2 linked regions of the Mastigocladopsis repens PCC 10914 genome follow. The main gene of each other region encodes a partner of the protein of the gene in region 2 in a complex. Links are inferred from orthologs where the notes say so. Each region holds a gene or a part of one and is shown on either strand. Other genes may lie near its edges.

Region 1 (15,086 bases), 3.5 Mb from region 2 along the record:
TTAAAGCAAATTAATCTTTAGCTCTGGAATTTAGGGTAGATACTCTAGAACCTCATTCCGACCTTATCGCAAAAACGAGACACACCCACTTACTCTTCTGTCAAGAGGTTCCCTTTACAGTCATCACTTTTTTACCTCTATTGGCAAAAAGCGACAACTATGCACGTTACCGTACTGAGGTTTACTTTGCATAAACAAAGTTACCAAACAAACAACTAAAAATCAAGTAAATATATGAATCCTCCAAGAAGAATTGTACAAAAGTTTGCAATTGACTATGTCAGCTTTGATGAAAGCTTTAAAATTACAGAAATATGGTGTTTGCTCTTATACCTTTCTAACAGATTTAATAGTTGCTGTGTGTAAAAATTACAGAAATTAAAATCTTCTATACATAATTCTTGAATTGATTATTATTTTTATTTCTTGATATCCATTGATTGTTCACATAATTAAAGAAAATAAAACTAGCTGGCGTGAAAAGTCTGCTAAAAGTTTCCACGTACTCAAAATACAAAAGATCTGTAAGCTAATGAGCATCTTGATTACACTTTTTTTCCTCAAGGCACTCCAGAGTGAGTTTTGACTTTTAACAACCCTGACCAGTAAGTATGCAGATTAAATTCGTAGTAGCTTAACACAGTCATGACTTCCATGAACACAAACCTCTACCTGTTTATAGAAAACCTCGTCTTTTTCCTACTTGCCACATCTTTTCTTGTCGTTGTAGGTTGGGCGTGGAGAAACTCGAAACCTTTCAGCCTTCCCCAACCACTGCCAGGGTGGTTTAAAATTTGGTTCGGTACGGTGCAAATCCTGGGAGTAATAGTACCCCTTGTGGTGATACTTGTGTGGGGTATGTGGCTGCGTGATACGCGCATATTAACTGTGTTTATTCCCTACTTTGTGATGTTAGGATTGCAAATCCTATCTGAGATTTTAACACTTAGGCAATTTCATACAGTTGTGTGGGTAATGGTTCCCTATTTATACCTACCTTATCGCTTTTGGCAACTCTATCAAGGGTGGAAGTTTCTACATTTTGAAACCGATTTAGCGTGGGTACGAAATTTATTGCTGGTAGAAATAGTCCTGTGGATTGTGAACTATATCTTAGATGTGGCGCAGCTACCAAGGCTACTGCGTTGGGAAGTTAAAGAAGATTCCGACATAAGTATTCATTGACTGTTCTGAAACTACTCAAAAGCTGATAGCGTCAGACAAACAAGAGTATTTTTGTGGACGTGACAGCTTGAAAACGCGCTCTAACTACTGGCAACTTCTACCGTATATCCAACCTCAGTGGCGAACCATTGTCAAAGGGTTCATTGGCATCTTCGGATATGTCCTAGCGACTTTGGCACTCCTGTCTCTGGTACGTCAATTTGCCACTCTGTTTGGTAGCGGTGATTTAAAAGCGATCGCCTTACAGCTTGGTATCATAGCAGCAGTATTTCTAGCACGAGGCACCTTTCAGTCCGTGCAAGATATCTACATGGCAAAAGCAGCACTGCGAGTCGCTTTTCATCTCCGTAAACAGGTTTACACCCACCTGCAAAAGCTCAATCTCAGCTATTTTGAAACAGCAAAAGCAGGTGATTTATCTTACCGCCTCACGGAAGATATCGACCGGGTGGGGGAAGTCGTACACAAAGTGTTTCACGACTTTATCCCCTGCGTTTTGCAGTTGGTAGCAATTCCGATTTACATGATTTTTCTAAATTGGCAACTGACGTTCGCCACGGTTATTGTTGCACCACTGATGGGTATTTTAATTGGTTGGTTTGGCGAACGGTTACGCCAATTCTCCCTGAAAAGTCAAAATCGCGTTTCAGATTTGTCAGCAATACTCACGGAAGTTTTCAGTGGTATTCGCCTCATACAAGCTTTTGCGGCAGAAAACTACGAAATTTCCCGCTTTAGCCAAGAAGCAGAACGCACTTTCAAAGCGAAATATTCAGTGGAACGGCTGAAAGCAATTCAGATTCCAATTATCGGATTTTTAGAAGTTTTGAGCGTTTTAACTTTACTATTCGTTGGCGCATGGCAAATTGCGACTGGTAGCTTGACGGTACCAAAGTTTGTCAGCTACTTAACCGCAGGTGGGTTATTGATTGACCCCATTGCTCATGTTACCAACAACTACAACGAGTTTAAACAGGGTGAGGCGTCTGTTGACCGCGTTTTTGAGTTGTTGGCAATTCAACCTACGGTGGTGGAAAAAGCAGATGCTTTGTTTCTTCCCCCAGTCACTGGCAAGGTGGAATATAGTCATGTGTCCTTTGCCTACAAACCAGGTGAACCTGTCTTAAAAGATATCAGTTTATTGGCACAGCCAGGAGAAGCGATCGCTCTTGTTGGTGCTTCGGGTGCTGGTAAAACGACTTTCGTGAATCTTCTCCCCCGCTTCTATGATCCTGGTGCTGGTCAAATCTTAATTGATGGTGTTGATATTCGGGATGTCACCTTTGACAGTCTACGGCGACAAATTGGCATTGTTCCTCAAGAAACCATTATGTTTTCTGGAACAATTGCCCAAAACATTGCTTTCGGGCAAGACTTTTTTGATATGGAAGCGGTAGAGAAAGCTGCTAAAATTGCTAACGCCCATCAATTTATTACCCAACTACCAGATGGTTATGACACTTGGGTAGGAGAAAGAGGGGTGAATTTGTCTGGTGGACAGCGGCAAAGAATTGCTATTGCGCGTGCTGTTCTGCTGAACCCTAGAATTCTTATCTTAGATGAAGCGACATCAGCATTAGATTCAGAGTCAGAAGCTTTGGTACAGGAAGCGCTAGAGCGGCTAATGGAAGGGCGAACTGTGTTTATTATTGCTCATCGTTTGAGTACAGTGAGGCGGTGCGATCGCATTTTAGTTCTGGAACGCGGACAGGTTGTCGAATCGGGAAGTCATGAAGAATTGTTAACACTTAGGCGTCGTTATGCCAGATTTTACGCCCAGCAGTTTAGTTAGAGTTAGGGTGTGGAGGAGTAGAGGCAATTTTGAGGATTTTTCTCTTTAGTTAGAAGTTAGAAACAGACAACTCATGCTTAAGTTCACTGGGATCGAAACGCCAGTTCAGGAGTTTTTCCAAAAGTTGACTCTGACGTTTAGCATTTTGCTCAATCTCTTTAAGCGCCTGAATAGTAGAACTGTTGTCAAGTTGACCTTGACGCCATTGTTGAGTCAAGTCATAGCTACGATTGAGGCACAACTTGAATTCAAGAACGAGAGAATATTGAAATTTCCTTAATTTTTGATAGAACAGGTCTACATCAGGTGACACACTTGAAGCATCAGGGTCGATTTCGTTAGGAGCAAGACGCCAGTTTAAAAGTTGTTCCAAGAGTAGAGTCTGAAGTTCAATGTGTTGCTCAACAATTTCAAAAGCTTGAATGGTGGCATTATGGTCAAACCGACTTTGACGCGACAAATGAATCCAAGACAGCAGGCAGTTCAGGGAAAACCTAAACTCAACAGATAGAGAAGATAGAAATTTTAGATATTGTTGGTTGACGTAATCTGCATCTATCTTAGTACTGATTATACTTTTTCTCATAGCACACTTCCTGTTGTAGTGTTTACCTGAATAAGCGGTAATTACCGGAAACTAACGGAATTAACTCTACTCTACAAGCTTTCCTGGCACGAGTCTGTATACCCACAAGCATATTTGTTCTACTATCTTGAGGCGTATCATTAGGCTGAAAACATTGAGAAGAACTCATAATCGCCCCATGGATAAATCTGCAAGATTCACAAAGGCAAAATTTCTCTGTTCACGAAAGAATTCCAGGACTTTTCACCTTAACTCGCCACCTAGTCTGCCTCCTGAGTTCTTTTTTTTATTTTTCACAATCTTGCTTTCTTCAAAATGAAGATTTTACAATGCTAATAAATACCACTCAGCCTAGTTAAGCTTGGAAAGTTTTATAAAAATTAAAGATTTCAGGAAAAGTCTAGAGGGCATAAATGGCAGCCATTACAGTTCATCAAAAAGTCTTTGAAAAATTAAAACAAGCTTATATAGAAAAGTTTGGTAGTTCACCGAAGCTTCTGATTAATGAGCTAAATCGGTTTTATCTTGATAAAACAGAAACCTCAGAAAAAGATATCATTTCTGACAAAACTATCCGTAACTTCTTTAATAACGCTGAACCAACAAAAATGCAGGAGAAGAATCTTAACTTCTTATGCAGAGTGTTACTGGGATACGAAAGCTATCAAGAGGCGTTGAGACAACAAGCAGCCTTAGAACAAGGAGAGACAAGTTCTCGTCTTAATGAAGAGTGGCTTGACCGCTACCATGAATATCTTAGGATAAAGTGCGGCACAATGAAAGTGCTCACAATGACGCAACCTGTACAATTAGAGAGTGTTTATGCCAATGTCAATATTTTAGAAAATATTCAAGGTAAAAAGCAAAAAACAATTGAGGAGTTGTTAACTAACATTTCCATTGAAAGTGGTGTAAACAATATAAGCTTTAGTCGCATCAACTATACAGTTAGCAATAGAAATGTCGCAGCTTTAGATGCCGTAAAAAATTATCCTAAGCTTCTTATTTGGGGTAAACCAGGAGCAGGTAAAACTACGTTTCTCAAGCATCTTGCTGTGCATACTACCCAAGAATTAGGACAACAAACTATCCCAATTTTTATTTCATTAAAAGCATTTGCAGACGAAGAAGATCAACCCAGCCTGATAGATGCCATAAAACGAGAATTGATGACATATGCTTCTGCATCAGAGGAACTTGTTCAAGAGTTACTACAAGGTCGTTGCTTAATTTTATTGGATGGTCTAGATGAAGTGAGAGACCAAGAAAGCAACCGAGTCTACCGAAATATTAACACGTTGGTAGAACAATTTCCCAAAAATCGTTTTGTTATGACCTGCCGTTCAGGAGCTTCGGATTATACATTTGAATACTTTACAGAAGTGGAGATGGCAGATTTTAATGAACATCAAGTTGTGATGTTTGTTAAAAAATGGTTTGCATCAGGTCAAGAACCTAAATTAGGAGACGAATTTTTAGGAGAAATAGAAAAAAATAGTTCTATAAAGGAGTTAACAACAAATCCTTTACTACTCACTATGTTGTGTTTAGTGTTTGAAGATTACTATGCATTGCCAAAAAATCAATATTTACTGATTGATGATGCTATAAATGTCCTGCTACGCAAATGGGATGCTAGTAGGCGAATTGAACGTAATTGGACTAATCAATTTAACTTACCACATCAACGTAAAGTTAATTTACTTAGCCAGATAGCTTATGAGGCTTTTAACCAAGAACCACAGAAGTATTTTTGGCAAGCTAGTGAACTAGAAGAGTTAATTAGAAATTATATTGAAAATCTTCCAGAAATTTCCCCTAAGACTCTTGCTGTTGATAGTTTAGCAGTCTTGAAAAACATTGAAGCAAATCATGGATTACTCGTTAAGCAAGCTCAAGATTTGTATTCATTCTCACATCTAACTTTTCAGGAATACTTCGTTGCTAATCATCTCGTAGAGAGTCGAAATCCTGAAATTTTCAAAGAAGTTATTCAGCAGCACTTAACCAACCATCAGTGGCGAGAAGTGTTTCTGATGGTTGCAGGACGACTCGCAAATGCTGATGAATTTCTCAAGCTCATTTTTAGCCAAATCAACAAGCTGGTAAGTAGTAAAAAACTCCAAGATATGTTGACTTGGCTGTATGACGTAACGACTTCACATGCAGTTCCATCTAGTTCATGGAGAGCCTTTTATTTATTTGTTGACCAGGACTTTGAACTTTATAGTAATCGGTTGACAAAAATTGATTCTAACTTGGCTTTAAAACTTGCCGTTATGTTGAAAGAGTTTAATGATGAACGAGAAAAAATTATCAAACGTTCTCAAGTGTCCAATTTTGCATTAAATTTAGTTGACATTTATGCTAAAGTTTCTGCTAAAGCTTATGATAAAGAATTTGAACCTCAGAAAATAAACCCTTTATTAAGAAAAGAACTTCCTGTTAGTGTCACTGTTCCTCAGCTACGAGGTGGGGTCACTATTGATAAGGAAAAGGGAGTTATTACGATTAATAAGCAAGAGCGTCAAATTACTCTTGATAAAGAACATTTTACTTTTCAAAATTCTAGCAATAGTGATAATCTTCAAGAAGAAAGCGCTAATCTTAGTGAAGAAGATATCATTGCTCGCGCTAGACAACTGGAATATGACGATTTAGCAGACGAACTCATGTACTTGCAAGATAGCTTTCCTTCTGATGATGCCCCAAAATGGGAATGGCAGGAGTGGTCAAAAAAATTGAAAGGATTGATGAGATTGTATTTACATATTGGTTTTGATGATGTGAAATTTTCCGAAGAACAAATCAAAACTTTGAAAGATTATTTTTATGCTAATACTCTGTTACTTGAATGTATTCGAGGAGATAGTTACTCTTCTAAAGAGTTACGCAACCAAATTGTTGACAATCTATTATTGCCAAATAAACGCATTCATAAAAATCTCATCTTAGAAATATAAAACCTATACCAGCACAGTGCCTTGCGCCCCTACACCCTTGTTATTCCAATAGTTACCGCTAATTACCGCTAATTACCTTTAATGTTATATTAATGAGGTACGCTATAGCATTTAGAAAGAATAGCTATATATGGGCAAGCAGGTTAAGAAAGTATGTAAGCACGAACCCGGTCAACAGTGGACAGATGGCTGTTGTAGCTCGAATCCACAGGAAGATACGAGTTCTAGAAAGCCTGATGAACGAGTGGTTGAGTCTGCTTTCGAGCAATCTTTTTCAGCCCAACCAGCTACATAGGCTATCAGAGGCTTTCTAAATAGCTCAAAAGGTCTGCCATTTCTTGAGAGCTAGGTTGGAATTTTGGCATGGGTGGGGTTTCGCCACTAATGACTTGGTGAATCAGACCATATGAGGATTTGCGCTTTGAGACTCCTTGCAAGCTTGGACCTACGCGCCCATCTGCTTCCCAGCCATGACAACCAGCACAGTTGATTTGAAAGATGGCGTGTCCTATGACTTGGTCGCCTTTGAGTGATAGAACGCTTTTGACGTATGGATCGGCAGTTCTTGTTATGCGAACAGCAAAAATGCCCAAAAGGACTGCTAGCAGAATCGCCAGCGCCGTCAAAGCGATTCGCCAAATCAAAGCTTCAGGTTTGGTAATCTGGTTATGCAAAAGTTTGCTATTTGAGTCAAAGTGTACAAAAAGTTTTCATTTCATACACATAGCTTAAAAGTTCTTGATTGTGTCTGCAAGCACAGACAAATGTTTTTTTTCTAACTAAGCAACAGATCAGGGGGTTGAGGGGGATAATTTCGTCATCTTCTCCCTTCACCTCGCCTCACTCCTACTTTGGAAGAAGGGATTATGCCAAATTTGGTAGAATCAAGTGCGGGAACAAAATATTCAACGATAGCAACAAAGGAGATTGAACGTGGTTGAACCCTTGCTTGACGGCATTGTGCTGGGTCTAATCTTCGTAACCTTAAGTGGGTTGTTTTACAAAGCGTACCAACAATACAAGCGCGGCAATCAGCTAGGCTTGTAAAGTGCTGAGTAAGGAGTCAAGAGTCAAGAGTCCCCTTGTCTCCTTGTCCTCCCTTACTCCACAACCCTGTAAAAGGTCAAAGCTGTGTTTCCGTAAACTTTTTCGCGGCAGATTTCCCAAGATGAAATCGCTGGGGGCGTCCAATCTTGAGGATTATGTTCGACTGCTATTTCACCGTTAGAATCTAAAAGCCCAGAGTGAGCGATCGCCTCTAACACTGGCTGGTACAATCCACTCGCATAGGGTGGATCGAAGTAAATTCTATCAAACCGCTGTCCTGCCAGTTTTGGCAAAAGCTGTAAGATATCTCCTCGTAGTACCAGAAATTCCTGTTCAGCACTCGCTATTTGCTGCCAGTTTTGTTGGATAATTGCACAGGCACGATTAGATTTTTCAATTCCTACGACTAGGCTGGCTCCTCTACACAAAGCCTCTGCGCCCATTGAACCAGTACCGGCGCACGCATCCAGCCAACGACAACCTTCTATTGTTCCCTGCCAAATATTAAAAACTGCCTCCCGTACCCGCGCACTGGTGGGTCGGGTTTCTTTCCCTGGTAAAGTTTTTAATGGTCGATTACCGTAAATTCTTAAACTCATTAGTTATTTGTCATTTGTCATTCGTCATTTGTTACAAACTATAAATGACGCAGGATAATATTTTACAGGGTGTTAAAATATTACACTTTTAAGGACAAGTGTAGACTGTCCCTTTGCTATTGGTATGACAAAGGACTAAGGACGAATGATGATCTCACAAGAAAATATCTAATTGAGATGTTTTGTTTTATTAAGCAGCAACTTGTGTCCAAACTTGGGCTACAAAATTAGACAAAATTTGCAGTCCGATGTTGGAAGATTTTTCTGGGTGAAACTGGACTGCCATGAGGTTGTCACGGGCGATCGCCGCTGTTACAGTTTGACTACCGTGGGTGACATTTGCAGCACAAATTTGCGGGTCTTTTGGGTCAACATAATAGGAATGGACAAAATAGACCCAAGGTTGAGATGGAAGATACTCCCACAAAGTACTTTTTGGCTGAGTCAGTTGGAGTTGATTCCAGCCCATATGAGGAATCGAAATTCCTGGTTCTGGACGAAATCGCCTGACTGTTCCTTTAATAATTCCGAGTCCTGGTTCAGAACCTTCTGCACTTGACTCAAAAAGAATTTGTAGTCCTAAACAAATGCCTAAAAATGGTTTGCCAGATGCAATTGCTTCTTTGATTGGTTTTTCTAAACCACGCGATCGCAGGTGTTGCACTGCTGGATCAAATGCACCCACTCCTGGCAAAACGACAGCATCTGCCTTCTCTAATTCCTTTGATGAGTCAGTAATCTTAGGAGTTGCCCCGGCTTTTTCCAATGCTTTGCAAACCGAGTGCAAATTTCCCATGTCGTAATCTACGACTGCAATCACCGTCATTTACCTGCTCCCTGTTAATTTATGATGGAGGGTATTTCTATTTTAAATAATATTTCTTATGAAGAAAAGCATTCTATTAACATCTTTTGACACTTGGCTATCTCATCAAAAGTCGAATTCTTCTGATGATTTGTTGGCAGAAGTTGCTCGAGTGAACTCGTTACCATATGATTTAACCTTCTTGCGACTGTTGCCGGTCGATGTGCAGCTTGCCAGTTTTCGGGTTATAGAAAAAATCCATGAACTCCAACCAGACAGTATTATCTGCTGTGGCATGACTCAAAGACGGACGCTATTAAGTGTGGAAGTAGGTGCTAGTTGTGGGGAAAGTGTGTTGCGGACAACGGTTGATTTAGAGCAATTAGTGGCGGGAGCAAGGGCAGTTGAGATCAGTCACGACTGCGGAAAATTTGTTTGCGAAGGTCTTTACTATTCAGTTTTAGATGAACTGCGCCAACACCAACAAAGAACCCCTTGCATCTTTGTCCACGTTCCTATTTTGACAGAAGAAAACTTGTCCTTAATAGTTGACGATTTTGTATTGATTATTCACCAGATGGCACTTTGGGAAACTTGTTTGCGTCTGGAGGGAGAAAAAAATATCTAAGTATATGTTGCCATTCTTACTAATTTTTCCTATTGCTCAAATCACTCCTCCCCCACCACCACCGCCTGAAGAAATTGTGCAACAGCAACAAGTGCGTCCTTTACCTGGCAATCTGGATAGCGTGCCAGTCTTTAACAGCAATAGTCCTGAAAAGATCCTCAAAGAAGGAATTTTGCTTTCCACCTTTCCATCGAGAGGGAAAAAAGTCCCAACAGCACACCTGAATTTTCCTTTCAAGGGACGATTTGATGTTTTTGCCCACCACGTTGCCCAAGCACCTACACCAGAAGATTTGCGGACACTGTACCTGGGGATAATTTTGCATAACCCAGGAAAACAACCAGTGACAGTAAATATCTTGCAAGCAGCGAGTTATTTAAGCCAACCAGATGCGCCTTTTTTAGAGCTACCGTCTAAGAGTGAGAATATTCTGGGAACAGTTTTTGCAGGACCAGGCGATCGCGTCATGGATGATGTCTTGCGAGGACAACGACAAGACACTTTTCCAGCCCAAATTATCATTCCACCAGGCGAAAGCCGGATGTTACTCAACTGTGCCATTCCCGTTAATGGACTGACACCACCCTTAAATGGTCGGTCTACACTGATGCGACTGTGGAGTAGTGGTACAGTTTATGCAGCTAGTCTGGCAATGTTTGCACCAATAAATTTTGATGGGAGCGAGCGTGCCCCTTCTTTAGAAGAATGGCAAAATTTACTTGATAATGGTGATTTATCCGGACCACGCGATAAAACCCCTACGCCTGTTGAGGAAACTAACAAACCGATAGTATATGGTCGCGTTGCTGGAGTCGCACAGGGATCACAATGGAAAGCCTTATTAATAGATAATCCAAAAGCTCTGCATCTGACCATACCCAATCCAGGACTTGCCTTTTCCTATACTCTTAGTGGGCTGCATCGCGGGACATTGGGGACTCGTCAAATACAAAGTGCGCCAATGCTAGTGCGCTATCCTGACACCGCATATCGCGCTCATGGAAATTACACTGTACAATACAGTCTGTCTTTGCCACTGTATAATAATACTCAGAATTCGCAAACAGTTGTTGTGTCAATGCAGACACCAATTAAGGAAGACCAGTTAACGAAAGCGGGATTACGCTTTTTGAATCCACCAGCACAGCAAGTGTTTTTCCGGGGTTCAGTGCGAGTACGTTACAAAGATGACCAAGGTCTACCTCAAACTCAATATTTGCATTTGGTACAAAAGCGGGGACAACAAGGGGAAGCATTAGTGATGCTAAATATGAAGGCAAGTGAGAGAAGATTAGTAGAAGTAGACTTCCTCTATCCGCCAGACGCTACCCCACCCCAAGTGCTTACAGTTCAGACGATAGGTGAACAATGGCGGAAAAATGAATAGACTTCTTGCAAAAATCCGATTTAGGAATTTTTGAACCACAGATGGACGAGCCAGCGCCTTGCGGGGGTTCCCCCCGTTGTGGCGACTGGCGTATAGATGGACACAGATAATTTATCGGTGTCCATCTGTGGTTTCTGTATCATAAAATTGACTGGATGCAAGAAGTTTAATAAATAACTGAAGAAAAAATCCCACGCTTAAAAAGCCTGGGAATATTAATCTGACCTTTCGTTTACCACAACTTTGACCTTGACGACAACCTCATCATTGACCCTGACATAGACCTTTACCACCAATCCAACTGTGGAATCGACTTTGACTAAAACGTTGACCTTAACCACAATTTTCAAGAAACCCCGGCATTTAACCGGGGGAAAGGGGTTTTGTCGTGTCCTTTGAGTCTTTTGTGCAAGACCGCATTAATTTACAAAGATAAGCTTGTCTCAATCCGACAAGTTGCCAAATTGCCAAGTAAGCAAGCAATATTGACACTCTCACCTTCACAGGCTTCGCCTGTGAAGGGAGATTCTTGCTTCAACAGGTTTTTCTAGCCCACTGTGGTATAACGAGTTAAAAACTCTCCCACAGGCACTGACCCCGACAGATTCCCCTCCACAAGCATCTGTTTTACTACCACGGGCTGCCCGACCGCAGTCACAAAATACTTATTCTGATGTATCCTTTGTCTCATTCACAACATTCGACCCCCCTGTTAATCAGGTATTTCCTTTTGGTGATGCGAGTTGTCTGGTGGAGAAACACCAATCTTGCCTAACCCTAACTTTTTTGGTGGCAAGTATATTCTACTACACCAAGGTATTGCGAAGCCATGTTTTTTATTGGTCGCAATTCATCTCACCGTTAAGGCGAAGCCTGTAACGGGAGATGAATTGCGACATCCAAGATAGCCAAAATAAAACCCCAGGCTTATGACCTGGGGTGACGGTGTTTCAACCACGATGTGCATGACGGCTTACTGACCTAATCTACCCTTTTGTTTTTAACGACAGTAGCCAAAATGCCAAAAATACTTTTCCACTGCTAAACTGCTGAGTTGGTGAAATCTGTCCCAGAAAAATTACCTAAACAACTATATTATGAGATGGATAAAAAAATCGGCATAAATATATAAGTAGAGTGGGCAATACACCCATGACCGATCACTCCGAACCAACATACCTACACACAATGAACCCGCTGACTCGATTCTCAGACAGAGTAGGGGATTATGTGAAGTACCGACCAAGCTACCCAGCCGCAGCAATTGATATTATCCTCGAGGGGTTAGCAGCATTACCGTCACAACTCCTAGCAGTAGATATTGGTGCGGGTACAGGAATTTCATCGCGGTTGTTAGCAGAACGCGGTGTCAATGTCATTGCGATTGAACCAAACGCAGCAATGAGAGAAGCTGCGGAACCTCTTTCAGGACTGGAATTTCGTGATGGAACAGCAGAAGTTACCAAATTACCTAACGCATCGGTTGACTTAGTAACTTGTTTTCAGGCTTTCCACTGGTTCAAATCTGAGCTAAGTTTATTAGAATTCCGCCGCATTCTCAAACCATCGGGACGGTTGGCGGTGGTGTGGAATAACCGCGATGAAAATGACGAGTTGACTGCTGAATATTGCCGCTTGGTACGTGCAGCATCGAATAACCACCCTGCTGAGTCGCGGATGGAGTCTGTGGAACCACTCGTAGCAACTCAACATTTTGTTAACCACCGCGAATATACCTTTGTTTATAGGCAAGAGTTAGATTTAACTGGACTTATTGGACGTGCGATGAGTGTTTCCTATCTTCCTCGTGAAGACTTAGTGTACGAACAGGTTGTTTCTGATTTGCAACAGTTGTATCAGCGCTTTTGCGATGAACGCGGTTTTGTTTATCTGGTTTATCGTACCAGCGTACACCTTGCTGAACCATCAAATGAGTAGCCTTTTAGAGAAAGAACTTCCAACTGGCTGGTATGGCAAACTTAGCTTAGTGTATGCCCATCGCCAAAATACAACAACGCTCATTCACAACCAGAATCAAGCACCGCTGAAGGTACAACGCCCATTTTATCCAGAAGGGCAACAGGTTTGTCATAGCGTGATTTTACATACGGCTGGGGGAATTGTGGGGGGCGATCGCCTTTCTTGCAACTTCCACCTCCAACCCAACGCTCAAGCACTCATCACAACAGCAGCAGCAAGTAAGATATATCGTAGTAATGGGACTCAAGCACAACAAAACATTGAGATAAGAGTTGATTCAGGTGCTTGTTTGGAATTGTTACCCCAGGAAACAATTGTCTTTAATGGTGCAATTTATCGGCAAGACTTGCGGGTAGAATTAGCTACGAAAGCGAGTTGGATCGGCTGGGAAATCACCCGCTTTGGACGCAGTGCTAGAGGAGAGAAATTCTTGCAAGGAGAATGGCGATCGCACACTGAAATTTGGCAGCAAGGCGTTCCCTTGTGGATTGATAGACAATTGTTACCTGGTAGCGAAGAAGTTTTTCATAGTCCCCACGGCTTGGCAGGGCAACCTCTGGTAGGTAGTCTAGTATACGTTGGGCAAGAAGTTTCACCGGAGTTGGTAGAGAAAGTGCGTTCTCTGTGGAATGGCAAAGGGGAAGCAGGTGTGACTCGTCTTTCATGTGGATTATTGTGTCGATATCGTGGTTCTACGACATCTGAGGTGAGAAACTGGTTTACAGCTGTGTGGCAACTGCTGCGACAATCATTTTTGGCGCGTTCTAGTTGTGTACCAAGAGTTTGGCAACTTTAAACCGCATCAACAGAGGAGATAAAGAGGTAGAAAATGCAACTGACGCCGCAGGAAAAAGATAAACTGTTGATTTTTACCGCTGCGCTATTGGCAGAAAGACGCAAAGAAAGAGGTTTGAAGTTGAATTATCCCGAAGCAGTAGCGTATATTTCTGCTGCTATTTTGGAAGGTGCGAGAGACGGGCAAACAGTTGCAGAATTGATGAGTCATGGGACAACGCTATTAACGCGGGATGATGTGATGGAAGGTGTCCCAGAAATGGTGCCTGAAGTGCAGGTGGAAGCAACTTTTCCTGATGGGACAAAACTCGTCACCGTTCATAACCCAATTCGTTGATTGTTCAGTATTTTAAATTTTAAATTTTGAATTATTATGATTCCAGGGGAAATTATTACACCAGAAGGGGAAATAGAACTTAATGCAGGTCGTCCTACTGTAAGATTGCAAGTCTCAAATACAGGAGATAGACCGATACAAGTTGGTTCCCACTTTCACTTTTTTGAAGTCAACGCCGCATTAAATTTTGATAGAGAACAAGCGAGGGGAATGCGCCTTGATATACCCGCAGGGACAGCAGTTCGCTTTGAACCAGGCGATGAAAAAGAAGTGACATTAGTCCCGTTAGTTGGGAGTCGCCAAGTTTACGGTTTTAATGCCAGAGTCAATGGACAGCTGCCACAATTATAAAACAGCCCAAAACTTTGGAAAAGGAGTTGCTATGTTGCTTTCAGAACAGCGACAACTTAAGCATAATTTATCAACTATATTAAAAGGAATTGTTTCTCTGTTCAGAGAACCCACTAATCTTGACTATGTTTACGATATCGAAGATGGGTTGCGTAACACTAAGGCAACTTCACTAGCAGTAGAGTTTATGAAATCCCAGCCAGGGGTAGCCCAGCTAATTGAAGAACGTTATCTTGCACCAACTCCTGATATAGAAAGTTTACTGAAGTATCCCGAAGACACATTAGGATACACTTATGCAGCCTACATCAAAACAGCAGGTTTCGATGCAAATTTTTACCGCAATGTCAAGGTAGAAGATGAGAACAGTTACATTCTTTTACGCATACGTCAAACCCATGATATTTGGCATATAGTTACGGGTTTTGGTACTGATGGATTGGGAGAACTGGGACTGAAGGCTTTTGAATTAGCTCAGACACGTAGAAATTTGGCAGTCGTGCTAGTAGGAGGAGGGTTATTAATTGCACTCGTAAAATCACCAGAAGGTATCGGTTATTTATTAGACCATATAGCCATGGGATATAGGATGGGGTCGAAAGCAAAACCCTTGTTGGCTCAAAAGTGGGAG
Region 2 (15,199 bases):
AATATTGGAGTGTGTTAGGGGAATTGCTTAATCTTTAACAAAGACCTCTTTAGAATCAGTATAGGGTCAATAAGGCGTCATGCGTGAGGAGTTACGTCTGATTGAAACTATCTGATGAGTAAAAAGCATAGTCTCGTTTACCGATAAGTTTGAGATAGGTCAACTCAAACTCATGGGAAACAGAATATAGGTAAAATTCAACATGGATATCAAAAACGGCTTTGTAGGTAGCGTAGGTCATACACCACTGATTCGTTTAAACAGCTTTAGTGAAGAAACTGGGTGCGAAATCCTCGCTAAAGCAGAATTTCTCAACCCTGGTGGTTCCGTTAAAGATAGAGCAGCACTTTACATTATTCAAGATGCCGAAGAAAAAGGCTTACTCAAACCTGGTGGCACAGTCGTAGAAGGAACCGCTGGTAATACTGGTATTGGGCTGGCACATATATGCAACGCCAAAGGCTATAAATGCCTGATCATAATTCCCAACACTCAGTCCCAAGAAAAGATGGATGCCTTAAGGGCATTAGGCGCAGAAGTTCGCCCCGTCCCTGCGGTTCCCTATAAAGACCCCAACAACTACGTCAGACTCTCTGGCAGAATCGCTAGCGAGATGGAAAATGCCATTTGGGCAAATCAGTTTGATAACTTAGCAAACCGCCACGCCCATTACGAAACTACAGGACCAGAAATTTGGGCACAGACAGATGGTAAAGTTGACGCTTGGGTAACTGCAACAGGCACTGGTGGTACCTTTGCAGGTGTAGCAATGTATCTGAAAGAGAAAAATTCAGCAATCAAATGCGTTGTAGCAGATCCGAAGGGTAGCGGGCTTTACAGCTATATTAAAACAGGCGAAATCAAGACCGAAGGCAATTCTATTACCGAAGGCATCGGCAACAGTCGCATCACCGCCAATATGGAAGGCGCACCTGCTGACGACGCCATCCAGATTGATGACCGGGAAGCCATACGAGTCGTGTATCAGTTACTGCGAAAAGATGGCTTATTCATGGGTGGTTCTACAGGTATAAATGTTGCTGCAGCTGTTGCTTTAGCAAAACAAATGGGACCAGGACACACCATCGTCACCATTTTGTGTGATAGCGGTTCCCGTTACCAGTCACGTATATTCAATCACGAATGGCTAGAATCAAAAGGTCTTTTACCAGATTAGTTAGTAGTTAGTGGTTAGTAGAACAATCAACAACTAACAACTGAAATGACAAAGAACAAATGGACAATACATCTCAATCATCTAACTTTCCAGCAACGCCGTCACCCTTATCTCCTAAGTGCGTCCGCGTGTGTCAAAATCGTACTTGCCGCAAGCAAGGTGCAGCCAAGGTATTAGCAGCTTTTGAGGCACAAGCAGTTTCTGGAGTGACGGTAACTGGTTGCGGCTGTTTGGGGCAATGCGGTAACGGACCTATGGTGCTGGTATTACCAGAGCGTGTCTGGTATAGTCGCGTTCATCCTAAGGAAGTACCTCTAGTGGTAGAACAACATTTACGCGGTGGTTAAAGAGTGACACAGATGCTCTATTATCGGTTTGATCCACAGGGATAAAGTTCATTATTAACGGTTTATAGAGGTCTGCACTCTTTTTGACTGAAGCGGGACATCTCATGAATATTCAACAGCTACGTCAGTCTTTAAAACTTAAGTGGGTGAGTTACTACTACAACAATCATTCGTGGCTGGAAAAGATGCGAGTTTGGGGAACGTACGATGGTCAACGTCGTCCTTCCTCTAGTTTTATTTTGGCAACTCTGTCTGTTTTGGAGCCACAACTGGAACAAATTTTTCCTTTTATTTTGGAACTGAACAACGATCCTGATCAGATTGTTGCAGCTTTAGGTCTTAACTTTAATCCTGAGGAGGAGTTAGATTTATTAGAATCATCCAATTCTGTGGCTGAAAACGAGGTTAAGAGTGAATCTCCTGACCAGATGTTGCCTGAGCATCAACCTTTGACTCCCAGTGTAGTTGTCACCGAGGTAGAAAACAATACTAAACCTCTAGCATCTGTTGCAGTGACTCCCGAAGTTCCTTTGCAAACACTCAGCGAGTGCAAACCTTTGACTTTGAGTGCAATTGCCAGTGAGGCGGAAAGTCAAAGCCAATCTGTACAATCTGGGGCATTTGCTGCTACTCAGGTGGAAAGCAAAAGCAACCCTATGGTGGGTGTATTTTTTTCTAGCAAGGTGGGGAGCAAAAGCAAACCTAGGTCATTGGTTACAGTTACCTCTTCTCAAGTGGAAAGCAAAAGTAAACCTGTTTCATTGCTTGCGGTTATTACTAGAGAAATGGAGAGCAAAGCTGTCCAATCTGTTGCCTTTGCTACACAAGTGGAAAGCAAAGGTAGGCTTGTAAGAACTCTACAAAAAGATATTCATAACCAAGTAAATTCACCACCTGACAGTAAATATCGTAATTTATCTAATTGGATAGATGACTTTTGTCAAGGTGTGGGATGCGATAGGGAGGAAAGAAGTTTTATCCCGTGAAACTACTTAGGGACTTCTGGATATGGGTATTTTTGGAGCGTTAAGAAAATCCTCGCTTATGGTCGTGCATGAGCGAGGAACTGTAGTCAGTAAAAATATGAAGTTAGCTAGCTAACTCCTTCACCTTCTTGATGATGCCTTCAGGATCGATTCCCTGATGAGGGAACTGCTCCCATAAACCGCCGCAACCCTCTTTGTGAGTTCCGAGGTGGGCAAACTTCGGTGTCAGTCCGCGCTCAAGCAGCCAGGTACCAAAGCGGCTACCTAATCCTGTGCGGCGGTTGAACGATTCAACAACCAGTACAAATGGTGATGCACCGACCTTTGCGAGCATTTCTTCATCAATGACGTTGAGAGTGGGCTTATTGATTAAGCCGACATCAATTCCTTCCTGTTTAAGGCGTTCCACAGCATCAACTGCGCGGTACAATCCATCGCCAAAGCTAATGATATAACCAGCCGTACCTTCACGCACAACCTCATCCTTCCCAGGAGTAAAGGTGTAACCTTCGCCATAAAGGTCTTTCCCATTAGCGTCAAGAATGTTTGGTACTTTGGAACGGGTGGAGAAGATAAACCGGAGTCCTGGATCGAAGAAAACTGCTTCGACACAGGCTGTCATTTGAGCAGCGTCTGCGGGGAAGTATAGCCGCGTTTCGTAGCCATCATCTAACCCGTTGTCGGCAAACATATTGTTTATGCCGAAGTGACAGGTGTTATCCGCCATGTCATCTATGCCAGAGTGGGAGAAGTGACACAGGACATTGGAGTAGTTCAGCCGCGCCATTGTGATTTCTGAAATGCACATTTCCAAGAACGCGCTGAAGGTGCCAAAAATGCCCTGCTTGCCTTTTTCCATACCAAATCCGGCAGCTGCACAGAAGTTACCCCGTTCCATAATGCCAGAACTAATGAAGATTTCTGGGTAGGAGTCGTGAATCTTCTTCAGTCCGCAGGAACCTTCGAGGTCACTGTCGATACACATCACTTTTTCCTTTCTCTGCGCTTCACTCATGCGGCTGAGAACGGACACCACGGCTTCACCAAACACGTTGCGGTTGGAACCCAATTTGTCGCTGGAACCTAAGAAGGTGTAGTTGTTCTTGGGCTTTTGGATACTCTTGAGGTATCTAACGGCTTCAGTTTGTCCCCGCTTTTCTAGGTAGGCGATCGCCTTATCTACCGCGATAACATCGTGACCATGGGTCGAACCCTCGATACCTTCAATCCCCACAGCCATCTTCCGCTTATTCACTAAGGCAATAGGTCCGTCAGTCGTCACTGCTTCACAAATGCGACGATATAAATCATCTAGGTCTTCACCATCTCCCTCATTCACGCTGAGTCCGTGACCTGCTAGTGTCTTCCCAACACTGAACCCTGGCAGGTATTCAGAAGGATGTCCGGCGATGGTGACATCATTATCATCAATAATCAGCTTCACATTGAGATTCTTGGCAACGGCTAAACGTGCTGCTTCCGCATCATTGCCTTCCTGCTGGGAACCATCGGAACCAAGGCAGATAACTACTTTGTTGGGATTTGCCATTGCCACGCCATTAATATAGGGCCAAATATGTCCCAACCGTCCGGAACTGAACTTCACTCCGGGTGTCAGTCCTAGTTCGGGGTGTCCAGGCAGTTTTGCATCAGCTTCGCGGTAACGAACAAGTTGCTCAACTGGTAAGTCACCATGCAAGGCAGCCATCAGGTATTGCGTAGCAACCCGGTGTCCTGCCTCATCGAAGAAAATCGGCACGAATTTATCTGGTGCTCCCCTGAATAACGCATCCAGGATAACAACCTCTGGTACTGTGTCGTAAGGACCTCCAGTGTGTCCACCCACACCTCTAGCAGCCCCCGTGGCGGTGAAGAAAACAATCGTATCGCGGCACAGCGCAATATTGGCTTTCAGCGTCTCCCGCTGCTCATTGGTGAGGTTTGGATTACTTGGGTTTAGTGCCAGTGGCTTGTAAGCATCAAGATTAATCGGGAAGCTAGCTGTAGCAAGAGTCATGGCTGATATTCCTGTATGTAGATAATTGACACAAACAGAACCGTCCTCTTTGACGGTACATCACAAAGGGAAAATATATTGTTATGGTGGATTGCGATAAACATTCACTCCACGTTACACACGCAGGGATTGACCTGAGTGAATCGCGAGTATCGACAATATTCAGTGGGGAACTTGATAGAGGACTTTAAAACTCCAGTAAATTTTATTGTCCAAATTTTTGGACTCACTGCAACAAACACAGCTTTGCAAAGAGGAGTTTTTATCCTCACATCCTTAAATTGGCAACGGAAACTCAGCCATTGATAGCTGTTTTTAGACTGCTTTAAATGGCATGAAATGCTGCGAAACTGTTCTTTAATAAAATGGCAAGCTATAAATAAGTATAAATGCTTATGCAATGTCTGGGCAAGATGAATGGAGAAAATAAGACATTTTTGTTGTTGAACATAGCAGCCACTTACTGCTTTTACTGATCAAGATGCACTTTGTTGCTCATCCGGATACCCAATCACGTCCCACTGTATTATTAGTGACATTTTAAGGTTATAGTGCATTTGTCAATATACCTAATGAATGAAAAGTATACCAAAACCCGTGGTAGAAAAAATCGTTTTTGGGTTAGCGATCGCTACCAACTTTCATACCCAAGTATTTGTACTCAGTCATTAGTTACTCCTTCAAATTCTGTTGTCTTAGCCATTCAATAATTTCGCCAATGTTCCGTGATGAAACTATGCGCTGAATTTGATATCCTCTTGAGTAACTGCTTTTAAAAGAAGGATTTTTATCTAAAGAATAATTTTTAACAACAGGCATTTATGTGATTTTCTCATTACGTAAAGATTTGTTAGCCAATTAGAAAAACATGACTATGACTCAGTCTCCTAGTAAGAAAATCTGGCGTTGCAGAATAGAAATATGAATTAGAGCGATCACTATGCAATGTCCAAGATGTGAATCAACTCACATTCGTAAGAATGGTTGGCAACGTGGTAAACAAAACTACATATGTGTTTCATGTGGTCGTCAGTTTATCGATAGTTACGAACCCAAAGGATACTCCGAAGATTTTAAACGTGAGTGTCTAGAAATGTATGTAAACGGCTCCGGTTTCCGTGCGATTGAAAGGGTTAAAAAAGTACATCATACAACTGTTATAAATTGGGTCAAAGAGGTTGGCAACACCTTAGTGGACGCACCGGAATCTCAGGAAATACCAGAAGTGACTGAAATTGATGAGCTTGAAACTTTTATCGGCTCAAAAAAAACAAAATTTGGTTATGGACAGCGGTGGACCATAAGGTTCCAGGAGTTATAGCTTGGGTTTTGGGCGACAGAAGCGCAGAAACATTTAAACGTTTATGGCAACGAATAAAGTGTTGGCATTCTTATTTTTATGTTACAGACGGTTATCCAGTTTATCCATGTTTTATTGATTCAGGTGATCACCTTGTAAGTAAAACATATATGACACGGGTCGAAGGTGAAAATAGCCGTTTTCGACATTACCTCGCTCGGCTTCACCGTAAAACTTTTTGTTACTCTAAGTCAGAAGAAATGCTTAAACTATCTATTCGATTGGTAATACATTATCTAAAATATGGTTCCGTGCCAGTGCGAGCGCTACGCGCCCGCAACCTTGAAGCGATTGCCCTTTAGGGCACTGCGCTCCGCGCAATCGCATGATTCATATTTTGATTCAGCAACGCCCTATTTTCTGTATCAATCTGTTCCAGGTTGCACCGATTGCCATTGCGGATGGGATGATGGAGTGTACGGCAAACCTGCTTAAAAACAGTGGCTTGTTATTCATCTACGGTCCGTTTAAAGTAGATGGCAGGTACATAACACCGTCAAATGAAGAATTTGACACAACCCTTCTCTCCTACAAAGTACCAGAGTGGGGACTCAAGGACATCGCAGATATAACTTTAGCTGCACAAAAGCACGGGCTGGATTTGAAAGAAAGAATTGATATGCCATCTAATAATTTCACGCTTATTTACGGCTTCGCTCCAGGGGTAGGCTAAACCATCTGAAGAAACCAACCTTGTTGGTATTGTCTGTGAGCTATCGAGATGGAAGAATATTTGCAAGCAAGCGAAATAATTGATTGGCGAGATCCAGCAGTTCTGGAGCTTGCGGAAAGGATTGCATTAGAGCATCCAACCTAAGAGGCGATCACAAAGGCATGTTTCCTTGTAACTTGATACCATTGATGGAACCCTTCGGGTTCACCACTTGCACGACTGCCGGGGAACCCGTCCAACGCAGTGGCTCACCAGTCCACAAATAAGATCACGCCAGCAATCGTTTAACGGTGTGAAAAGCTTTTTCAATTCGCCAACGTCGGCGATATACAGCCTTTGGTAACGCCTGAATTTCTACTACGTAGTCACACTTACATTAAAATATAATAATACTACCCTTAATGGAGCTAAGCGGGTTCGAACCGCTGACTTCTGCAATGCCATTGCAGCGCTCTACCAACTGAGCTATAACCCCTTACAGTTGTGCATTATCAATTATGCTTTAGAAATCTGCTGTTTGTCAACACCTCTAATCGAAGACAGGCTAATTGCTAATTGCTAATTACTGCTATTAGCCACTAGCTGATGGCAACTGTCAATTCAAGATACTTGCAGCAAGTAGCTCATACAGTGCCCCATCAAGAAGTAAACTACCAACATTGCTGCTGCTGCTAAGGCAACAAGCGTACCAGCTAACATTAAGGAAAATTCTTTATTTTCATATGCCTTTTCCATCAGGTGCAGCGACCAGGCTACTAGCGCTACATCAAAGACTAAAATAGGTATCAACATATCTTTTAATATTTCTTAATTCTAGTTAATTTATATTAACATCGTTTTCAAGAACTGTGTTGAAATACTCTAGTTTGGGTCTATCTTTGGTTGGATAAAAATTTGCTAATGGGGATTACATTCTTACTGGAACCTGGCGATCGCGCAGATAAGTTTTAATCTCAGCTACGCTTAATTGTCCGTAATGTAAAAGCGATGCCAGTAATGCTGCTTCTGCTTGACCTTCTGTAAGCGCAGTATATATATGTTCGCAATTACCTGCACCACCAGATGCAATAACTGGAATTTGTACGGCTTCAGAAATTGCCCGAGTTAACTGTGTGTCATAACCTGCTTGAGTGCCATCGGCATCCATACTTGTGACCAAGAGTTCTCCTGCACCGCGCCCTTCAACTTCTTGCGCCCAAAGTAGGGCATCAATGCCAGTATTTTCTCTACCACCACGTACATACACATCCCAACCAGGATTATTGGGGTCTAGTCGTCGTCTGGCATCAATAGCAACGACTATGCATTGGTTGCCAAAGCGATCGCTTGCTCGATTAATAAAATCTGGATCGCGTACCGCCGCAGAATTAATACTAACCTTGTCTGCTCCAGCTCGTAAAAGATTTTTAACATTTTCTAAGGATTGAATGCCACCACCCACAGTCAGAGGAATGAAGACGTGTTCAGCAGTTCGGTACACCACATCGATAATAATGCCTCGGTCTTCATGAGTGGCTGTAATATCAAGAAACACTAACTCATCTGCACCAGCATCGTTGTAAACCTTTGCTAGTTCTACCGGATCGCCTGCATCCTTCAAGTTAACAAAGTTAACTCCTTTTACAACTCGTCCCGCCTTCACATCCAGGCACGGTAAGATTCTTTTAGCTAGCATGAGTAGTTTTACACTCCTGTTGTGGTTATCCGGAATTTAAATTTTAAATTGGCGAGAGTAATACAGAAACAAAATTTTCGCACGTAAGTAGGGGTGCAGGGAAATAGGGGTGTAGGGGAAAATATAGGGTGTAGGGGTGGAAGTGGTGAACATTTTTGCATCGTAAACACTCAAGAGTCAATTCCACTTTTGTTCTCCTACACCCTACCCTCTTACACTGCCAGCGCAAAAGTCGTATACCGCAAGTTAATAGCAGCAATTATGGCGATTATCTCCTCGAAAAAACAGCCCCCAGAACCCAACGGACAACCGAAGCAGCGTCGGGAGGTGGCAAAAGCACCCCCGAAGGACAATCTTTTGCAACCTGAAGCAGCTGTTGATGAAGGTAAACAAGAAGAAAGTATACGACCGCAACGGTTTGCTGACTATATCGGGCAAAAAGATTTAAAGGATGTGCTCGAAATTGCCATTAAAGCAGCCAAGTCTAGGGGTGAGGTGCTAGATCACCTGCTGTTGTACGGTCCTCCTGGATTGGGGAAAACCACAATGGCGATGATATTAGCAGCTGAAATGGGGGTAAACTGCAAAATTACCAGTGCGCCAGCTTTAGAACGTCCCAGGGATATTGTAGGGTTATTGGTGAATCTTCAGCCAGGAGATGTTCTGTTTATCGATGAAATCCATCGCCTGTCACGGATGAGCGAAGAAATTTTATACCCGGCAATGGAGGATTATCGCCTAGATATTACTATTGGTAAAGGTTCCAGTACCAAGACTCGGAGTTTACCGCTATCAAAATATACCTTGGTTGGGGCAACAACTCGTGTAGGGGCGCTGACTTCCCCACTACGCGATCGCTTTGGTTTAATTCAAAAACTGAGATTTTATGAAGTCGAGGAACTGAGCAAAATTGTCCTGCGAAGCGCCCAATTACTCGAAACAGCCGTGACCGAAGATGGTGCTGCAGAAATTGCCCGTCGTTCGCGAGGAACACCGCGTATTGCCAATAGGTTACTCAAGCGAGTCCGTGATTATGCCCAAGTCAAATCATCTGGGGAGATTACTGAAAAGGTAGCAGCAGAAGCATTGCAACTATTTCAAGTCGATCCTTGCGGTTTAGATTGGACAGACCGCCGCATGTTAAGCGTCATCATTGAAAACTTTAACGGTGGTCCGGTGGGATTGGAAACAATTGCCGCAGCGACGGGTGAGGATACACAAACGATTGAGGAAGTGTACGAACCTTATCTGATGCAGATTGGGTATTTAAGCCGGACTCCCCGTGGTAGGGTGGCGACACCCATAGCATACAAGCATTTGGGTTTTAAACCGCCTAATGAACAATTGTCATTGTTGCCGTGAAGAGGAGTGGAGGAGTAGAGAAGTAGAGGAGTGGAGGAGTCGAGGAGTGGGGGCGATGGTTCTTTCCTCCTCTCCCCGTTACCTGTTCTCCCCGTTACCTCCCCTCCCCGGTTCCTCTTCTTAGTTGCTGGTTGAGTGCTGATTGCTTTGACCTTTACTTCCAGTCATGATTAATTTTGGATTTAAAACCACAGATGAACACAGATGAACACAGATGATTAAGTTAATTGTTATTTTTCTAATTCTGTTGCTGACGTTTGGGTGGGGTGAGGTTGTTATGGCACAAACCCAACCCCCTAATTTGACTCAAGAACAGTTACAGCAACGCGATGAGTTAGCTACTAAGGCTTTTGCAGCTACAGATAAAGGTGATTTTGCTACGGCTGAACGTTACTGGACGCAGATTATTGAGCAATCCCCCGATAATGCAGCTGCTTTGAGTAACCGAGGAAATTCTAGAGTCAGCCAAAACAAGTTGCAAGAAGCATTGGCAGATTATAATAAGGCGGTAGAACTTGCGCCCAATGTGACCGACCCCTACTTGAATCGCGGTACGGCGTTGGAGGGTTTGGGAAAATGGGAAGAGGCGATCGCAGATTACAATCACGTTCTAGAACTTGATCCCAAAGATGCAATGGCATATAACAATCGGGGCAATGCCAATGCTGGTTTGAGGAAATGGGAGGAGGCGATCGCAGATTACAAAAAATCCGCTGAAGTTTCCCCGAATTTTGCTTTTGCCCGTGCTAACTACGCCCTCGCTTTGTATGAAACTGGTCAAATAGACCAAGCAGTTCGTGAGATGCGGAATATTCTCCGTAAATATCCTAACTTTGCTGATGTACGTGCTGCCATCACCGCTGCCTATTGGGTACAGGGAAAACAAGGTGAAGCGGAAAGTAACTGGGTTTCAGCAGTCGGACTGGACGGACGCTACAAAGATATCAACTGGGTGGCAAATGTCCGCCGATGGCCCCCCAGCATGGTAGAAGCTTTGGACAGGTTTTTAACACTCAAGTAAGACATGAGTTTGACAGAAGGTATTTTCACCAAAAGCAGATTGGTTTTGAACCCCCATTCCGCACCCCAATTGTCACAAACGGGAATTACTGAATGAAATCTCTAAAAAAAGAATAAAATTATAATGATTTAAAGCTATTTTCTAAAGAAAAAATAGCCCGTTAATTGAAATAGATTTTTGTTTGTCCCTTTTTGGGATGATTAAGTTGTCATCTCCAAAGGATTTAAGTGCGAGCAACGGGCATATCAGTTACTTTGGAGAAGCCAGCCATCCCAAGGGTTTTCCCAGTTTCGGCTGAACGAATCGCACGTCAAATTATGATTCAAGTCACAGCATTGAAAGTTGTTGGAGTGCCAAATTGAGAGGGCACACAAGACATTTTGGGGTTGGTTGCATCTAGCTAGCACAGTTGCGATTTAAGAGCTATAGACGCATATGGGGTTTTCGTAGCAGCGGAACAAAAAACGTCGTTAAGCCTAAAAATCAAGCTCTGTAAGGAATTAGTTCCTGTTATCAGAAGTAATTACATCCTCCAAATCAGTGTCATTCAACGCATTATCAGAAGTATTTCAGGGCATTGGCTACTGATAAGACGTATTATCAGCAGCTTTGTCAGGACAATTTTGCTTAAACGACGAAAATTGTTCGGTTACTATAAAAACGCCAATTCCAAATAAATAATGCTCCCGTACCACTTTGCACTCAAAATCAGAATCTAAACAAGGAGAATTATCATGAATTCATCAATAAGTTTTATTGAGGCAGTAGAGGAATGTATTCAGATTCTCGACGGCGCGTTTAAAGTCGATGTATCAGGCTCTGTGCCAACGGAAATGACCATCCGCTCTGCTATAGTTTCATTGCCTCCTGGTGAGATTGGAATAGTGAATCGGATCGAAATTATTGGTCCAGAAGGCGAAATTGAATACCAGTGTAACAATATCCGAGTCAGTAATGGTACTGATTTAATTAGAGAATGTGGTGGTCCGGCTGTTTTACGAGCTGGTGAAACAACTTATAGAGCAGAAGGAAGTGAATTTGAACCGCATCCTGATGTCACGTTTTGTATTAGTTTAGATACTTATGAGGGCGTGTAACTGCTCATAGCAAAAATAGGGCTTCTTGAGAATTAAGTGACTCACAAGCTCCAAAAGCTTATGTGGAGTGTAGACAGGCGGACTATGACCAGGCAACGATAAGAGTTGGCAGAGTTGCCTGGTCGCATCCCCACTCCGCCTGAGTTTTCCCGTTAAGCCTCTCTACTGTACTCTAGACTAAGAAGCACAAAATGACTCAGGGAAGCTGAGTTGAGAATAACCAATGCAAAAAATATAAAAGGTGAGAAATTAAGCAGATTTGTGCGCTGTTTGAGGAGAAGGGGAAGTACGCTTTTTAACAATCGGATAGCGAATTCTACGTTGGCGTTGTTTGCCAGTCTTCCAACCAGGAGATTTACCTCGTGGTTTTGGCGGTTGGTCACAGGAGGAGTGGAAACGTGGATCAAAATCCCAGGTATTGCTTGTGCTACCCGTCCTGGAGTCAATTGAATTATTGCTTTTTGCCAGGGAAGCGGATTGTCATTGACCCTTCGGGTATCTCCTCCGGAGAGGCTGCGCCAACGCCAGTCGCCTACGGCGGGAAACCCGCCTGCAGCGCTGGTCTCACAATATCACGAGCCAACCACAACTCCCAAGTCATTAATGGCATCAAATCGCTCCATCGGTCGCATATCGATGATACTTTTTGTCAATGCGTAAGTCCTATTCTTTATAAACAACCTACAAAAGGTAAGCAAACTTTGGGTTTAACCTTTTCTATCACACTATTAATAGCCCGTTCAGGTGTAGGAATGTTTAAACCAGGGGAAAGTTTGTTGATGGTTTCTACGTAACCGTTGATTGTCGCTGTGGTGCGAGCAAATTCAGAAAATCCTGAGAAACCGACATCAAAGATGCATCCTTCCATCAAATCTTGGTCTACTTTAGCTTCTGTACAGTGTTTTCGCGCTTTTTCTACTTGTTCTGACGAAAGCATTTCTAGTTTTAGATACTTATCTGGGAAACTGGAGTCTACATAATTTTTTGTGTTCTTACCAGAAGCATAATCAAACAGTGATTGCTCTTGTTTTACACGCCAACTGTTACCAAATTCCTTGTAAAGTTGGTCAAAATACAGTTTTTCGCCGCCATCAAGGACACCGGGAACTCTCAACCCAACTAGGCTTAACACCTGCTTGACATCACCATAGGTTGACTTAGATTGTAAAACATTCCCTCCATCGCGAACCTGTTGGTCGTCATTGGGGTTTCCGTTGACATTTCCCAGTAAACCAGTGTATCTCCCTGGTTGGTTGTAGACAAAGAGTGAAACGTTGAAATAAGTATTACCCCCAGCAGTGGCTTGACTAATGACAACTTTCTCACCTGTGGGAAAATCAACTGCGTAGGTATCGCCATTTTTAGCGATCGCCCCACTACCAGGTAATACTAATTTCTCACCTGAAATAACTACGGGTTTCCCATTAACTCGTATGGGAGTGCTGGTTTGTGTATCAGGAAAATCTTGGGAATATAACGCCAAGCGATCGCTACCAACTTTCATCGCTACGGCACTATTGAGTGAGAGGGAAGAATTGACAGGTGCTTGTCGTGCTTGAACTTCAAATTCACCATCGTTAGATTTCGCTAGCGTGAATTCTCCCACTGTCTGAAAACTGTATCTTAAACCATCAAATGTCGCTAGATGAGGGTCGCCGTAACTTTTTCCCTCCTTATGTTCGCACTCTTTGCGTTTTTTATTGCTTTCCAATGTACATAGATTTTCTTTTTTTGCTGGTTTTTCCGGTTCTGCTAGCTTCTTCGATTGCTTTCTCTTGGCAATGACTGCACCGTAATAATTGGCTTTGAATACATTCGCTGGCACTGTTATCTGTGTGGAAGGTTCACCCCAAGTCCAATACTCAAATGAAACCTTATCTCCCACTTCTTTAACCTTTGATGTGAGAACAATAAAGTGGCTTGGGAATGAACTTGTAATAAACTCCTCAATAGACTCAATAGACTTTTTATTCCCAGCTTGAGCAGATGCAGTTAAGACGTGCGCGTTGATTAACATGATGACATCTTCTTCGGAACTTGGATTCAATTTCTTGGCGTGTTCTAAACCCTTAGTTAAACTCCAATTTCCTTCATCACTAACTGTCTCGTATGAACCAGTTGCCTCAAGCCACTTGGCTACAGTTCCCGGACTTGTGACTGCGGAAATATCCTCACTTGGTGTGCCTTGATAGTCCCAAAGATTATTTTCTTGGTCTCGCAGAGAACTTAACATCATCCACTCTGCTGGCGGAGTTGACAACTCAGGAATTGAGCGGTAATTTTTGTTGACTAAATCATCGTCGGGTTTGACTGTTATAGTGCCAACGTCACCAGCACCCACATCATATAACTTTGTCGCATAGCGGGCTACCGCTTCTGGGTCGATTTTTAACCAGACGTTGACAAATGCCGCCGGCCCGCACAAATTTAGATTCCCTTGAAACACCTTATTTGGATCGCTGATCAACTCTTCCAAACGGTCAGCAATTTCTGTTCTTTGAAGTTTCCAACGACTAGGATTTGTTTGAGTACGGAAGTTATTTATAATTTGAAGAGCGGCAGTTTTAGAGTTGCTAATTCCTGTTGTGTCTTGAGCGCTAGCACGGCTGGAGTCAAGAAAATAAGCATGACACAAGCCTGAATTAAAGGCAAAAATTCCACACAGTGAGACTGCAAAAATTTTTTTTAGGATTCCTTCACCGATAACAGTAGCAATCGCGCCCAGAATACTTATTAACCAAAATCTCATTCTACGCATACACTTATCTACTGAATATTTATTTGTTTTGATTTGTTTTGTACAGTCATGCCAAAACTCCCCCATTCCTACTTCAAAATGAGAGTTCAAAGACTTGAATTATTCGCGCATGATACTTTTTAGCCGACTTTGCCCCTGGTGACACGTTCAGTACGACTACCCTAGGGTACGACTCACGCTTTGAATAATGGCTAAAATCATTCGTGACAATTTAAGATAGCGCGAACAAAGTTAACTCTTATCTTGCACCTATCCGTATAAGCCTAAGCTCAGTCAAAAACAGGGTAATAAAGTTACATCACTTTTCTTGGCTTTTATCCGTAAAATAAGGGCTTAAGGCTTTGTACTGAATGTCAAAAAAACATCAATTTTTCTTGGTGCAAGATGCCAGTTAATAAGGAATTATGCTGAATCCTGAGTCTGAGTTCAGGTATCAAACTAAATTGGCATTTGAATTTTAACGGCATTATGGAGAAATTTGCGTAAAAATTACGTGAACGACTCCCCTAAATTGAAAGTTTTCCACAAAGTCTGCTACATATAGCGGTTCTCATCCGGATGAATTACAGCGGTTTGCAGATGAGTGAGGTACAAAACTTTGGTCTTAAAGCCAGATATAAAGCCTGTTTTACTTCTGTGCCTCCTAGGTCGGAACTGCGTTAACGCGCAGCCACACGGAGGGCATATTCTGACCAAAGCTTTCGGAGTCTCCGGCTCCGATGCTGT

Evidence for each region.
Region 1: the proteins of hisF (region 2) and hisH are in contact, whole or in part, in a crystal structure (PDB 6RU0), measured with the Thermotoga maritima proteins. The link is inferred for Mastigocladopsis repens PCC 10914 from one-to-one orthologs. Residues at the interface, in WP_004080486.1 of Thermotoga maritima: Met1, Leu2, Ala3, Arg5, Ser40, Glu41, Asp45, Glu46, Ala70, Glu71, Ile73, Asp74, Ile75, Pro76, Phe77, Asp98, Lys99, Ser122, Gln123, Glu161, Thr195, Leu196, Asn247, Arg249, Glu251; in WP_004080484.1 of Thermotoga maritima: Asn15, Arg18, Arg22, Arg117, Leu118, Pro119, His120, Met121, Gly122, Trp123, Asn124, Asn134, Gly135, Tyr136, Tyr138, Val140, Tyr158, Glu180, Lys181, Ser182, Ser183, Lys184, Ile185.

The regions. Positions count from the first base shown.
Region 1 is NZ_JH992901.1:2,520,547-2,535,632, reverse strand. What follows is about bases 7,181-9,947. They hold hisH (imidazole glycerol phosphate synthase subunit HisH), read right to left. Parts: upstream 8,999-9,947; coding sequence 8,363-8,998; downstream 7,181-8,362. Other genes in these bases: MAS10914_RS0113415 (DUF3370 domain-containing protein), read left to right, coding at 9,610-9,947; MAS10914_RS0113420 (hypothetical protein), read left to right, coding at 9,057-9,605; rsmD (16S rRNA (guanine(966)-N(2))-methyltransferase RsmD), read right to left, coding at 7,627-8,172; petG (cytochrome b6-f complex subunit V), read left to right, coding at 7,460-7,573; MAS10914_RS0113440 (c-type cytochrome), read right to left, coding at 7,181-7,200. Also shown: MAS10914_RS0113465 (hypothetical protein), read left to right, coding at 646-1,185; MAS10914_RS0113460 (ABC transporter ATP-binding protein), read left to right, coding at 1,253-2,977; MAS10914_RS0113455 (hypothetical protein), read right to left, coding at 3,027-3,563; MAS10914_RS0113450 (NACHT domain-containing protein), read left to right, coding at 3,977-6,526; MAS10914_RS34205 (hypothetical protein), read left to right, coding at 6,657-6,821; more of MAS10914_RS0113440, read right to left, coding at 6,826-7,180; more of MAS10914_RS0113415, read left to right, coding at 9,948-10,992; MAS10914_RS0113405 (class I SAM-dependent methyltransferase), read left to right, coding at 12,145-12,930; MAS10914_RS0113400 (urease accessory protein UreD), read left to right, coding at 12,923-13,768; ureA (urease subunit gamma), read left to right, coding at 13,802-14,104; MAS10914_RS0113390 (urease subunit beta), read left to right, coding at 14,141-14,455; MAS10914_RS0113385 (Coq4 family protein), read left to right, coding at 14,487-15,086. UniProt on the Escherichia coli protein: IGPS catalyzes the conversion of PRFAR and glutamine to IGP, AICAR and glutamate. The HisH subunit catalyzes the hydrolysis of glutamine to glutamate and ammonia as part of the synthesis of IGP and AICAR.
Region 2 is NZ_JH992901.1:5,992,338-6,007,536, forward strand. Bases 6,352-9,231 are described here. They hold hisF (imidazole glycerol phosphate synthase subunit HisF), read right to left. Parts: upstream 8,236-9,231; coding sequence 7,468-8,235; downstream 6,352-7,467. Other genes in these bases: MAS10914_RS31300 (DUF938 domain-containing protein), read left to right, coding at 6,352-6,560; MAS10914_RS0128725 (hypothetical protein), read right to left, coding at 7,161-7,352; ruvB (Holliday junction branch migration DNA helicase RuvB), read left to right, coding at 8,497-9,231. Also shown: MAS10914_RS0128680 (cysteine synthase A), read left to right, coding at 203-1,177; MAS10914_RS0128685 ((2Fe-2S) ferredoxin domain-containing protein), read left to right, coding at 1,237-1,524; MAS10914_RS0128690 (DUF5331 domain-containing protein), read left to right, coding at 1,629-2,510; MAS10914_RS0128695 (transketolase C-terminal domain-containing protein), read right to left, coding at 2,614-4,527; more of MAS10914_RS31300, read left to right, coding at 6,213-6,351; more of ruvB, read left to right, coding at 9,232-9,597; MAS10914_RS0128740 (tetratricopeptide repeat protein), read left to right, coding at 9,812-10,618; MAS10914_RS31305 (hypothetical protein), read left to right, coding at 11,353-11,715; MAS10914_RS35135 (hypothetical protein), read left to right, coding at 12,193-12,375; MAS10914_RS32360 (VWD domain-containing protein), read right to left, coding at 12,386-14,473.